Regions from separate parts of the Bradyrhizobium sp. Crot121 genome, predicted to be linked through region 2. Evidence: predicted binding sites of a transcription regulator. Region 2 holds the regulator's gene; the other holds the start of a gene.
What was found. Region 2 encodes PhoB, which activates phosphate uptake and scavenging genes when phosphate is short. Its sites were predicted from a motif close to TGTCATNNANCTGTCAT; they were not measured.
Positions count from the first base shown of each region.

Region 1: AC5ZGW_RS10505 (inorganic phosphate transporter) is a predicted target of PhoB. The motif match lies at 2,125-2,141, and genes of this name have one in related genera.

Region 1 covers NZ_JCAMOR010000008.1:89,061-93,759, forward strand. Annotated here, with positions in the region: gene AC5ZGW_RS10500 (M20 aminoacylase family protein) at 1-262, shown strand, start outside; gene AC5ZGW_RS10505 (inorganic phosphate transporter) at 445-2,073, opposite strand; gene AC5ZGW_RS10510 (UdgX family uracil-DNA binding protein) at 2,481-3,836, opposite strand; gene AC5ZGW_RS10515 (ImuA family protein) at 4,122-4,699, shown strand, end outside.
Region 2 covers NZ_JCAMOR010000006.1:52,830-57,528, reverse strand. Annotated here, with positions in the region: gene pstA (phosphate ABC transporter permease PstA) at 1-609, shown strand, start outside; gene pstB (phosphate ABC transporter ATP-binding protein PstB) at 606-1,427, shown strand; gene phoU (phosphate signaling complex protein PhoU) at 1,439-2,155, shown strand; gene phoB (phosphate regulon transcriptional regulator PhoB) at 2,272-2,979, shown strand; gene AC5ZGW_RS08555 (GcrA family cell cycle regulator) at 3,101-3,616, opposite strand; gene AC5ZGW_RS08550 (aspartate aminotransferase family protein) at 4,115-4,699, shown strand, end outside.

The DNA.
Region 1 (4,699 bases), on a different contig from region 2:
CGTCAACCATCGCTCGCAGACCGAGTTCGCGACCAAGATCGCCAAGGAAATCGCCGGCGAGAACAACGTCCACGAAATGCCGCCGATGATGGGCGCGGAGGATTTCGCCTACATGCTGGAAGCGCGCCCCGGCGCCTTCATCTTCTGCGGCAATGGCGACAGCGCCGGCCTGCATCACCCCGCCTACAATTTCAACGACGAGGCGATCGTCTACGGCACGTCCTACTGGATCAAGCTGGTGGAGAACACGCTCGCGGTGTGACGCCCTTTCGTCGTCCTTCCCCGTCATTGCGAGCGCAGCGAAGCAATCCATGCCTCCGCTTGCGGAGAGATGGATTGCTTCGTCGCTGCGCTCCTCGCAATGACAGAGTGTGGCGCTATCCTCGCACAAAACAAAAAGGCCCCGCGCATCGCGCGGGCCTTTGTTGTTGATGGCTCTGCCGCTCAGAACACGTTCGCGAACAGCACGTAGAGCGAAGCCGACAGCATGATCGCGGCGGGCAGCGTCAGTACCCAGGCCATCAGGAGGTTGCGGATGGTCGCCATCTGCAGCCCCGAGCCGTTGGCGGCCATGGTGCCGGCGACGCCGGACGACAGCACGTGCGTGGTGGACACCGGCAGGCCGAAGGTGTCCGCGGCTCCGATGGTGGCGGCGGCAACGAGTTCGGCGGAGGCGCCCTGCGCGTAGGTCAGGTGGGTCTTGCCGATCTTCTCGCCGACCGTGATCACGATCCGCTTCCAGCCGATCATCGTGCCGAGGCCGAGCGCGATCGCCACCGCGATCTTCACCCAGGTCGGGATGAACTTGGTCGCGCTGTCAAGCGAAGCCTTGTAGGCATTCAGCGTCGCGACGTCTTCCTTGCTGAGGTCGCTCTCCTTGTCCTTCATCAGGAAGCGGATCGCTTCCGAAATCAGGTACATGTCGTTGCGGGTGTTGCCGACCGCTTCCGCGGGCACCTTGGTCAGCGAGCCGTACCTCGTCACCTGGTCGCTGACATCTTTCACCAGCACCGCGAGCGAGGGGAACGTGCCCTCATTGAGGTGGTGCAGCGAGATGTACTGCGTCACGGCCGGACGGGGATCGCCGATGATGCTGTGACCGGCGCCCTTCGCCGCGATCACCTTGGAGGCAGCTTCCGAGTTCTTCTGGAACTGGGCGACCATGGATTCCGGCAGCGTGCGGTTCAGCGCATACGCCGTCGGCACGGTGCCGATCAGGATCAGCATGATCAGGCCCATGCCCTTCTGCCCATCGTTGGAGCCGTGCGCGAAGCTGACGCCGGTGCAGGTCAGGATCAGGAGGCCGCGGATCCAGAGCGGCGGCGCCTTGTGGCCTTCCGGCGCGGCATAGAGCGCAGGGTTGCGCACGATCATCTTGAGCACGAGCAGGAGTATCGCGGCGCAGATGAAGCCAACCAGGGGCGACAGCAAGAGCGCGTAGCCGATCTCGGTGGCCTTGCTCCAGTCGACGCCGGAAGTGCCATCGCGGCCGCGCATCAGCGCGTTGGCAATGCCGACGCCGATGATCGAGCCGATCAGCGTGTGCGAAGACGAGGCCGGCAGGCCGAAATACCAGGTGCCGAGATTCCACAGGATCGCGGCGATCAACAGCGCGAACACCATGGCAAAGCCGGCGCTGGAGCCGACTTGCAGGATCAGCTCGACCGGCAACAGCGAGATGATGCCGAAGGCGACCGCGCCAGACGAGAGCAGCACGCCGAGGAAGTTGAAGAAGCCCGACCACATCACCGCGACTTCGGCCGGCAGCGAATGCGTGTAGATCACAGTCGCGACCGCGTTGGCGGTGTCGTGGAAGCCGTTGACGAATTCAAAGCCGAGCGCAATCAAGAGCGCAACGAACAGCAGGATGTAGGGCAAGAACGTGGTGACGCGGGTGCCGGTGGCATCGACGTCGGAATAGATGCTGTAGGCGACGAACAGCAACCCCGCCGCGAGGATGCCGAAGAAGAGGATCATCGTCAGCGGATTGAAGCCTTTATCGAGATTTGGCCTTGAAGCCGGCTGAATCGGTCTTTCGTCGCGTACTGAAGTATTGAGTGCAAAATCGGTCATTCTGAGGCCCCGTCGAAATACGGAAGGAGGCCCTTAGTCTTGACCATTGACTTGAAGGTTAGATGACAGCCGTAGTGTGCTTGAATGAAACGCGTGTCGCAACGGTGCTTGGGTGTTGCATCGATGATCGTCTGTCACGCGCGCTCGCGACACGAATGTTGACCATTCACATGACGAGCCATGCTCGTAGCGAAAGTGTGTGATGGATGTGTGATGGAGAGGAGCGGTCGCGCGCTGCCTGACGCCGGGGCTGTGGCGCCGTGGCAGCGCGTCGACCGCATGGGAACGTCATTGGCGTGAACAAGACGCCCCAAACTCCCCCTGTAATAGGGGAGTATTGTCCATCAATGTAAGGTTGTAAATAGATCAACGGCTTGATATTTGCAGTGCTATGCATGGGGCCATGCTTATGCCGCAGCCCGCGCGCGTTTCCTCAACAGTTCCGCGGCGATCTTCAGATCCTCGACAAAGCGTTGATATTCCCGCGCTTTCGCATCCTCATCGGGGAGCCGCAGCAGATAGGAGGGATGCACCGTCACCAGCGCCTTGACGTCGTTGTCAAGATCGATCAGGCGGCCGCGGTTCTTGTTGATCGGCGTGAGCTTGTTGAACACGCATTGCGCAGCGGTCGCGCCCATCGCCACTACCAGGTCCGGTTTGATCGATGCGAGTTCCCGCTCATACCATTGGCGGCAGGCCTTGATCTCCGGCGTATTCGGCTTCTGGTGCAGGCGGATCTTGCCGCGCGGCACAAATTTGAAATGTTTCACCGCATTGGTGACGTAGACCTTTTTGCGGTCGATACCGGCTTCGTCGAGCGCGCGGTCGAGCATCAGGCCGGCGGGACCGACGAACGGTTTTCCGGCGAGATCTTCCTTGTCGCCCGGCTGCTCGCCGACCAGCATCACCTGCGCGCTTTGCGGGCCTTCGCCGAACACGGTCTGGGTCGCATGCTCATAGAGATGGCAGGCGCGGCAATCGGCGGCTTCCTTCCGCAGCGCACTCAGTCGGTCGGCGTGGCGGATCATGGCGGGTTCCGGTGGCGTGGCGATTTCGCTTGTGGGCTTAATCGTCGAAGCCTCCCGCAGGTTCCTCGATTGCTTCGCTGCCAGCCGGGCCGGGTTGAAGATCGTAGCGTAATGACGCTGCCAGATTTCCTCCAGCCGATTGCCTGCAGGCATCCCGGCCTCGCCGATACCAGGGGTGATCGACACCGCATGTCCATCCCAATGTGCGCAGACATCAGGTGTGAGGATCGACCAGGGCATGTCGGCGAAGCGGCTCGCGAAGAATGGCGCCGCCAGTTCCACGACATGATGCTGCGGCTCGAACCAGGCGACGAAATGCGATTTGTGCTCGCGCCCGATCTCGCGGAAGCGGATCGACGTCCGCATCCGCTGTGCCTCGTGATGCACGGCCTTCGCCATCGCATGGATGCGCGCGACATCAGGGTCGTCGGCGACGTCGAGCAGGTCATGGTCGCGGCGCAGGCGCCACAACAGGCGATAGAGCAGGGCAAAGCGCTCGGCATCGCGATGCAGGATCGCGGTTTTCGCCAGCTCGACGAATTTGGCCGGCACGCTGAACGTGCCGTGCGGCGGCTCGAGCGGCGCTTCGCGGTCCGGCGCATCGAACGGTTCGACTTCGTTGTTGCGCACCGTCCACGTCACATCGTCAGGCGGCACCTCGTTCAGCACCAGCGTCCGTGCTGCCTTTCGCCAGCCGTCGAAATCAGTCTCGCTGCCCAGGATGATGTGGTGCATGGCACTTACTCTCCCTCCTGTCTCTCCTCTCGTCATGCCCGGGCTTGACCCGGGCATCCACGCCTTCCTCACCAAGGAAAGAACGTGGATGGCCGGGACAAGCCCGGCCATGACGGCTCTCATGAATCCAGTTGATTTCATTCATGAATTTATCCCGTTACCAATCTGATTGACTCCTCCCGCGCAGTTGGCTTTATATTAGAACATACCATGAACAATTGGGCCAGCTTCTAGTTTCTCCCGGAAGCCAGCAGCGGCCCCGATATCTTCCTTAAGGAGCGGCGCATGACGAGCGCACGCCTGAGCACGCTTGCGTCCCTACGTGGGCGCATCGAGCGCATTGAGACATCCAATGAAGCGCATCCGCTGCCGCGGATCGCGCTCGGTCATGCCGGCGCTGATGCGATGCTCAAGGGCGGCCTCGCGAAAGCCGCGGTGCACGAGGTGTTTGCCGAGGGGCACCAGGGCGCTTCCGCCACCGGTTTCATCGCAGGTCTCGCCGGCCGTCTTGCCGCGCGAAAGCCGCTGGTCTGGGTGCGGCAGGATTTTTCCGAAACCGAATCCGGCGCGCTGTCGATGAACGGTCTGTCCGAACTCGGCCTCGATCCGCGCCTCCTCGTCACCGTGCGCGCCGCCGACATCGACAATGCCTTGCGCACCACGGCCGATGCGCTCGCCTGCGACGCGTTAGGCGCCGTCATCATGGAAGTCTGGGGCGAGTCCAAGCAGCTCGATCTGGTCGCGAGCCGCAAGCTGACGCTATCAGCGCAATCATCAGGCGTCCCCGCGCTGCTGCTGCGCCTCGCCGCAACGCCGCTTCCGTCCACCGCGGAAACCAGATGGATCGTGCGCGCGGCGCATTC
Region 2 (4,699 bases):
GGCATCGGCGCGCCGCTCGGCCTGTTCGCGGGCACCTATCTGGCCGAATACGGCAAGCATGACCGGCTCACCTCGGTGATCCGCTTCATCAACGACATCCTCTTGAGCGCGCCGTCGATCATCATCGGCCTGTTCATCTATGGCGCGGTCGTCGTGCCGATGGGCGGCTTCTCCGCGCTGGCCGGCTGTCTGGCGCTGGCGGTGATCGTCATCCCGGTTGTGCTCCGCACTACCGAGGACATGCTGCTGCTCGTCCCCAACCCGCTGCGGGAGGCGGCCTCCGCGCTTGGCCTTCCGCGCTCGCTGGTGATCAAGCGGATTGCCTATCGCGCGGCGCGCTCCGGCCTGATCACGGGCGTGCTGCTGGCGACCGCCCGCGTCGCCGGTGAGACCGCGCCGCTGCTGTTCACCGCGCTGTCCAATCAGTTCTTCAGCCTGAACCTGACCAAGACGATGGCGAACCTGCCGGTGACCATCAACAACTTCGTGCAGAGCCCCTACGCCTATTGGAAGGAGCTCGCCTGGAGCGGGGCCTTGCTTATCACCTTGACCGTGCTCGCGCTCAACATCGGCGCGCGCATTCTCGGCGCCGAAAGGAGCGCAAAATGACCGATCTGTCCGTATCGACGACCAGCCCGAGCGCGGCCATTCCCCAGAAGTCGCTGCCGGAAGCGGCGCCAAAGGTGACTGCACGCAGCCTCAACTTCTATTACGGCGAGCACCATGCGTTGAAGAACATCAACCTGACGCTCGGCACCAACCGCGTCACCGCCTTTATCGGCCCGTCCGGCTGCGGCAAGTCGACCCTGCTCCGGATCTTCAACCGGATGTACGACCTGTATCCCGGCCAGCGCGCCACCGGCCAGTTGATGCTGGACCAGACCAACATCCTCGACCCCAAGCTCGACCTCAACCTGCTGCGGGCGCGGATCGGAATGGTGTTCCAGAAGCCGACGCCGTTCCCGATGACGATCTATGAGAACATCGCCTTCGGCATCCGCCTTTACGAGAAGATCTCGAAATCTGAAATGGACGGCCGCGTCGAGAAAGCGCTGCGCGGCGGCGCGCTGTGGAACGAGGTCAAGGACAAGCTCAACGCCTCCGGCCTGAGCCTCTCCGGCGGCCAGCAGCAGCGCCTCTGCATCGCCCGCACGGTTGCGGTGCGGCCCGAAGTTATCCTGTTCGACGAGCCCTGCTCGGCGCTCGATCCGATCTCGACCGCCAAGGTCGAGGAGCTGATCCAGGAATTGTCGGAGGACTACACGATCGCGATCGTCACGCATAACATGCAGCAGGCGGCGCGCGTCTCCGACAAGACCGCGTTCATGTATCTGGGCGAACTGATCGAGTTCGACGACACCAGCAAGATCTTCACCTCGCCGAGCGATCGACGCACCCAGGACTACATCACCGGCCGGTTTGGTTGAGGAGGGACATCATGGCTTCTGAACATACCGCCAAGGCATTCGACAGCGATCTTCAGGAACTGACCCGTCTGGTCGCAGAGATGGGCGGGCTGGTCGAACGGATGATCACCGAATCCGTCGATGCGCTGATCCGCCGCGACGTCGCGCTCGGCAAGCGTGTCGTCGCTTCCGACATCGAGATCGACAGCCTGCAGCGCGTGATCGAGGAGCGCGCCGTGCTGACGATCGCCCGCCGCCAGCCGATGGCTGTCGACCTGCGCGAGATCGTCGGCGCGATGCGGGTGGCGACCGACCTCGAGCGGATCGGCGACCTCGCCAAGAACATGGGCAAGCGCGTCGCCGCGCTGGAGAACGACTTCCAGCCGCTGAAGCTGATCCGCGGCCTGGAGCACATGACCGACCTCGTGCTGTCGCAGGTCAAGTCCGTGCTCGACGCCTATGCCGCGCACGATCTGCCGGCGGCGATGAACGTCTGGAAGAGCGACGAGGAGGTGGACGCGATCTGCACCTCGCTGTTCCGCGAGCTCCTCACCTACATGATGGAAGATCCGCGCAACATCTCGTTCTGCATCCACCTGATGTTCTGCGCCAAGAATATCGAGCGGATCGGCGACCACGCCACCAACATCGCGGAAACGGTCTTCTACATGATCGAGGGTCAGCAGATCACCGACAAGCGGCCGAAGGGGGATATGACGACGTTCGCCACGACCGTTCCGGGCAACTAGAGCAACATCCGGAAAGTCGACGCCGGCTTTCAGCCAAGATCCTGCTCAAACATCAAAGGAAGAGTGGGATGACGATTCAAGCAGAGAGTCATCCCGCTATAGGAGAAGCCAAGCCGATGAGCGCACGCATTCTGGTGGTCGAAGACGAAGAAGCGCTGACGACGCTGTTGCGCTACAATCTCGATGCAGAAGGCTATGATGTCGAAACGGTCGCCCGTGGAGACGATGCGGACACAAGGCTCAAGGAACGTATTCCCGACCTTGTCGTGCTCGACTGGATGCTGCCGGGACTCTCCGGCATCGAGCTGTGCCGCCGTCTGCGGGCGCGGCCGGAGACCAAGCAGCTCCCGATCATCATGCTGACCGCGCGCGGCGAGGAAAGCGAGCGCGTGAGGGGGCTGGCGACCGGTGCCGACGACTACATCGTCAAGCCGTTCTCGGTGCCTGAACTGCTCGCGCGGGTGAAGGGCCTGTTGCGCCGGGCAAGCCCGGAGCGGCTCGCCACCGTGCTCACCTATGGCGACATCGAACTCGACCGCGAGAAGCGCCGCGTCGCGCGCTCGGGCCGCCCGATCGATCTCGGCCCGACCGAATATCGCCTGCTGGAGTTCTTCCTGGAGCATCCCGGCCGCGTGTTCAGCCGCGAGCAGCTGCTCGACAGCGTTTGGGGCCGCGACATCTATATCGACGAGCGCACCGTCGACGTTCACATCGGCCGCCTGCGCAAATTGCTCAATCCCGGCCGCGAGCAGGACCCGATCCGTACCGTCCGCGGCGCGGGCTACGCGCTCGATGATCGCTTCGCGAAGGCCGAGCAGTCGTAAACCGGCGACCTCAATCCGTAGCCCGGGTGCAGCGAAGCGTAACCCCGGGGAAATTTGGACCCGCCGATACAGCGTTCCCGGGTTGCGCTGCGCTCCACCCAGGCTACGATCTGTCGTCGGCTTACTTGCCTTGTGACGGCTTGACCGTCGGACGGCGGCGGTCAGCCGCCGGCTGGTAGGCGATGCGGGAGTGGTGCGCGCAATAGGGCAGGCCGGGAAGCGCCTTGCCGCCGCAGAAGAAGAATTCCGGGCTCGAGGGATCGCCGACCGGCCAGTGGCAGGTGGCCTCGTTCAATTCGAGCAGCGACAGCCGCTGGCTCATCGGCACCACATTGTCGTAGGCGATAGGGTCCGCTTCCACCTCCACCTCGAAGGCGTGGGCGAGCGCGGTGTTGCCGCGGGAGACCGGACGCGCCACGCGCATCATCGGCTGTGCGGGACGCGCCTTGCGCTGCCGCGGCGCGGCTGCAGCAGGACTCTTGGCGCGGCCCGAGAGGCCGAGCCGGTGCACCTTGCCGATCACCGCATTGCGGGTCACGTTGCCCAGTTCCGCAGCGATCTGGCTGGCCGAGAGGCCACCTTCCCAGAGCTTTTTCAACTGCTCGACGCGTTCGTCGGACCAGGTCAATACCGTCATCGCATCTTTCCCTTCGCGTTGCGCCGGCCGATCCTGGGACAGCGCTGCGATGCCTAATCTCAAAAATCCCTGCGGGCAGAATCCCTTAAGGCTCGCCGGGCACGAAAACCGCACCCGAACGTGTACGCCGCACACAAAGGACTCTAAGGGATCAAAACTGCCGCACGAGATGTCGTACCCGACAGGCTAGACGCTACAATATGGCGTGACTCTGGCGCAAGAGTCCGCGCCTATGCGTCCACATGTTCCGACATTTAGGGATTGCAATCGGGCTTTTCCACCACACCGGAAAACTGCGGATTACCGGCACTTTGCAGCGCAGCCTGGCGGCTTCGTGGCGATTGACAGCACCCGCCGCGCGCATAGAATGCCTTCACGTGCCGCCCTGCAAAGGCGGCACGTTTTGTTTTCGCTGGATGAGCTCCAGCCGCGTGTCTGCATCGCTGCACGCCGCCGGGGCTTGTCTGAAAGGCTTGTCTGAACCCTTCAGTGATCGCCATGACCGACCGCGCCACGTCGCATCTGCTTCCCGTTTTTGCCAGGGCCGATCTCGGCTTCGAACGCGGCGAAGGCTGTTGGCTGATCTCGACCAAAGGCGAGCGTTATCTCGACTTCACCTCCGGCGTCGCGGTGAACGCGCTCGGCCATGCCCATCCGCATCTGGTGAAGGCGCTGCAGGAACAGGCGACGAAGCTCTGGCACATGTCGAACCTGTTCAAGAGCCCGGACGGCGAGAAGCTTGCCGCGCGGCTGTGCGAGCAGAGTTTTGCGGACTTGGTGTTCTTCTGCAATTCCGGCGCGGAAGCGATGGAGGGCGTGATCAAGGTCGTGCGTCACTATCACTTCTCGAAGGGGCATCCGGAGCGCTACCGCATCATCACCTTCGAAGGCGCCTTCCATGGCCGCACGCTCGCGACACTCGCCGCGACCGGCGCCGCTAAATATCTCGAGGGCTTCGGCGCGCCGATGGACGGCTTTGATCAGGTGCCGCATGGCGATATCGAAGCGGTGAAACGCGCGATCGGTCCAGAGACCGCAGGCATCCTGATCGAGCCGGTGCAGGGCGAAGGCGGCGTGCGCTCC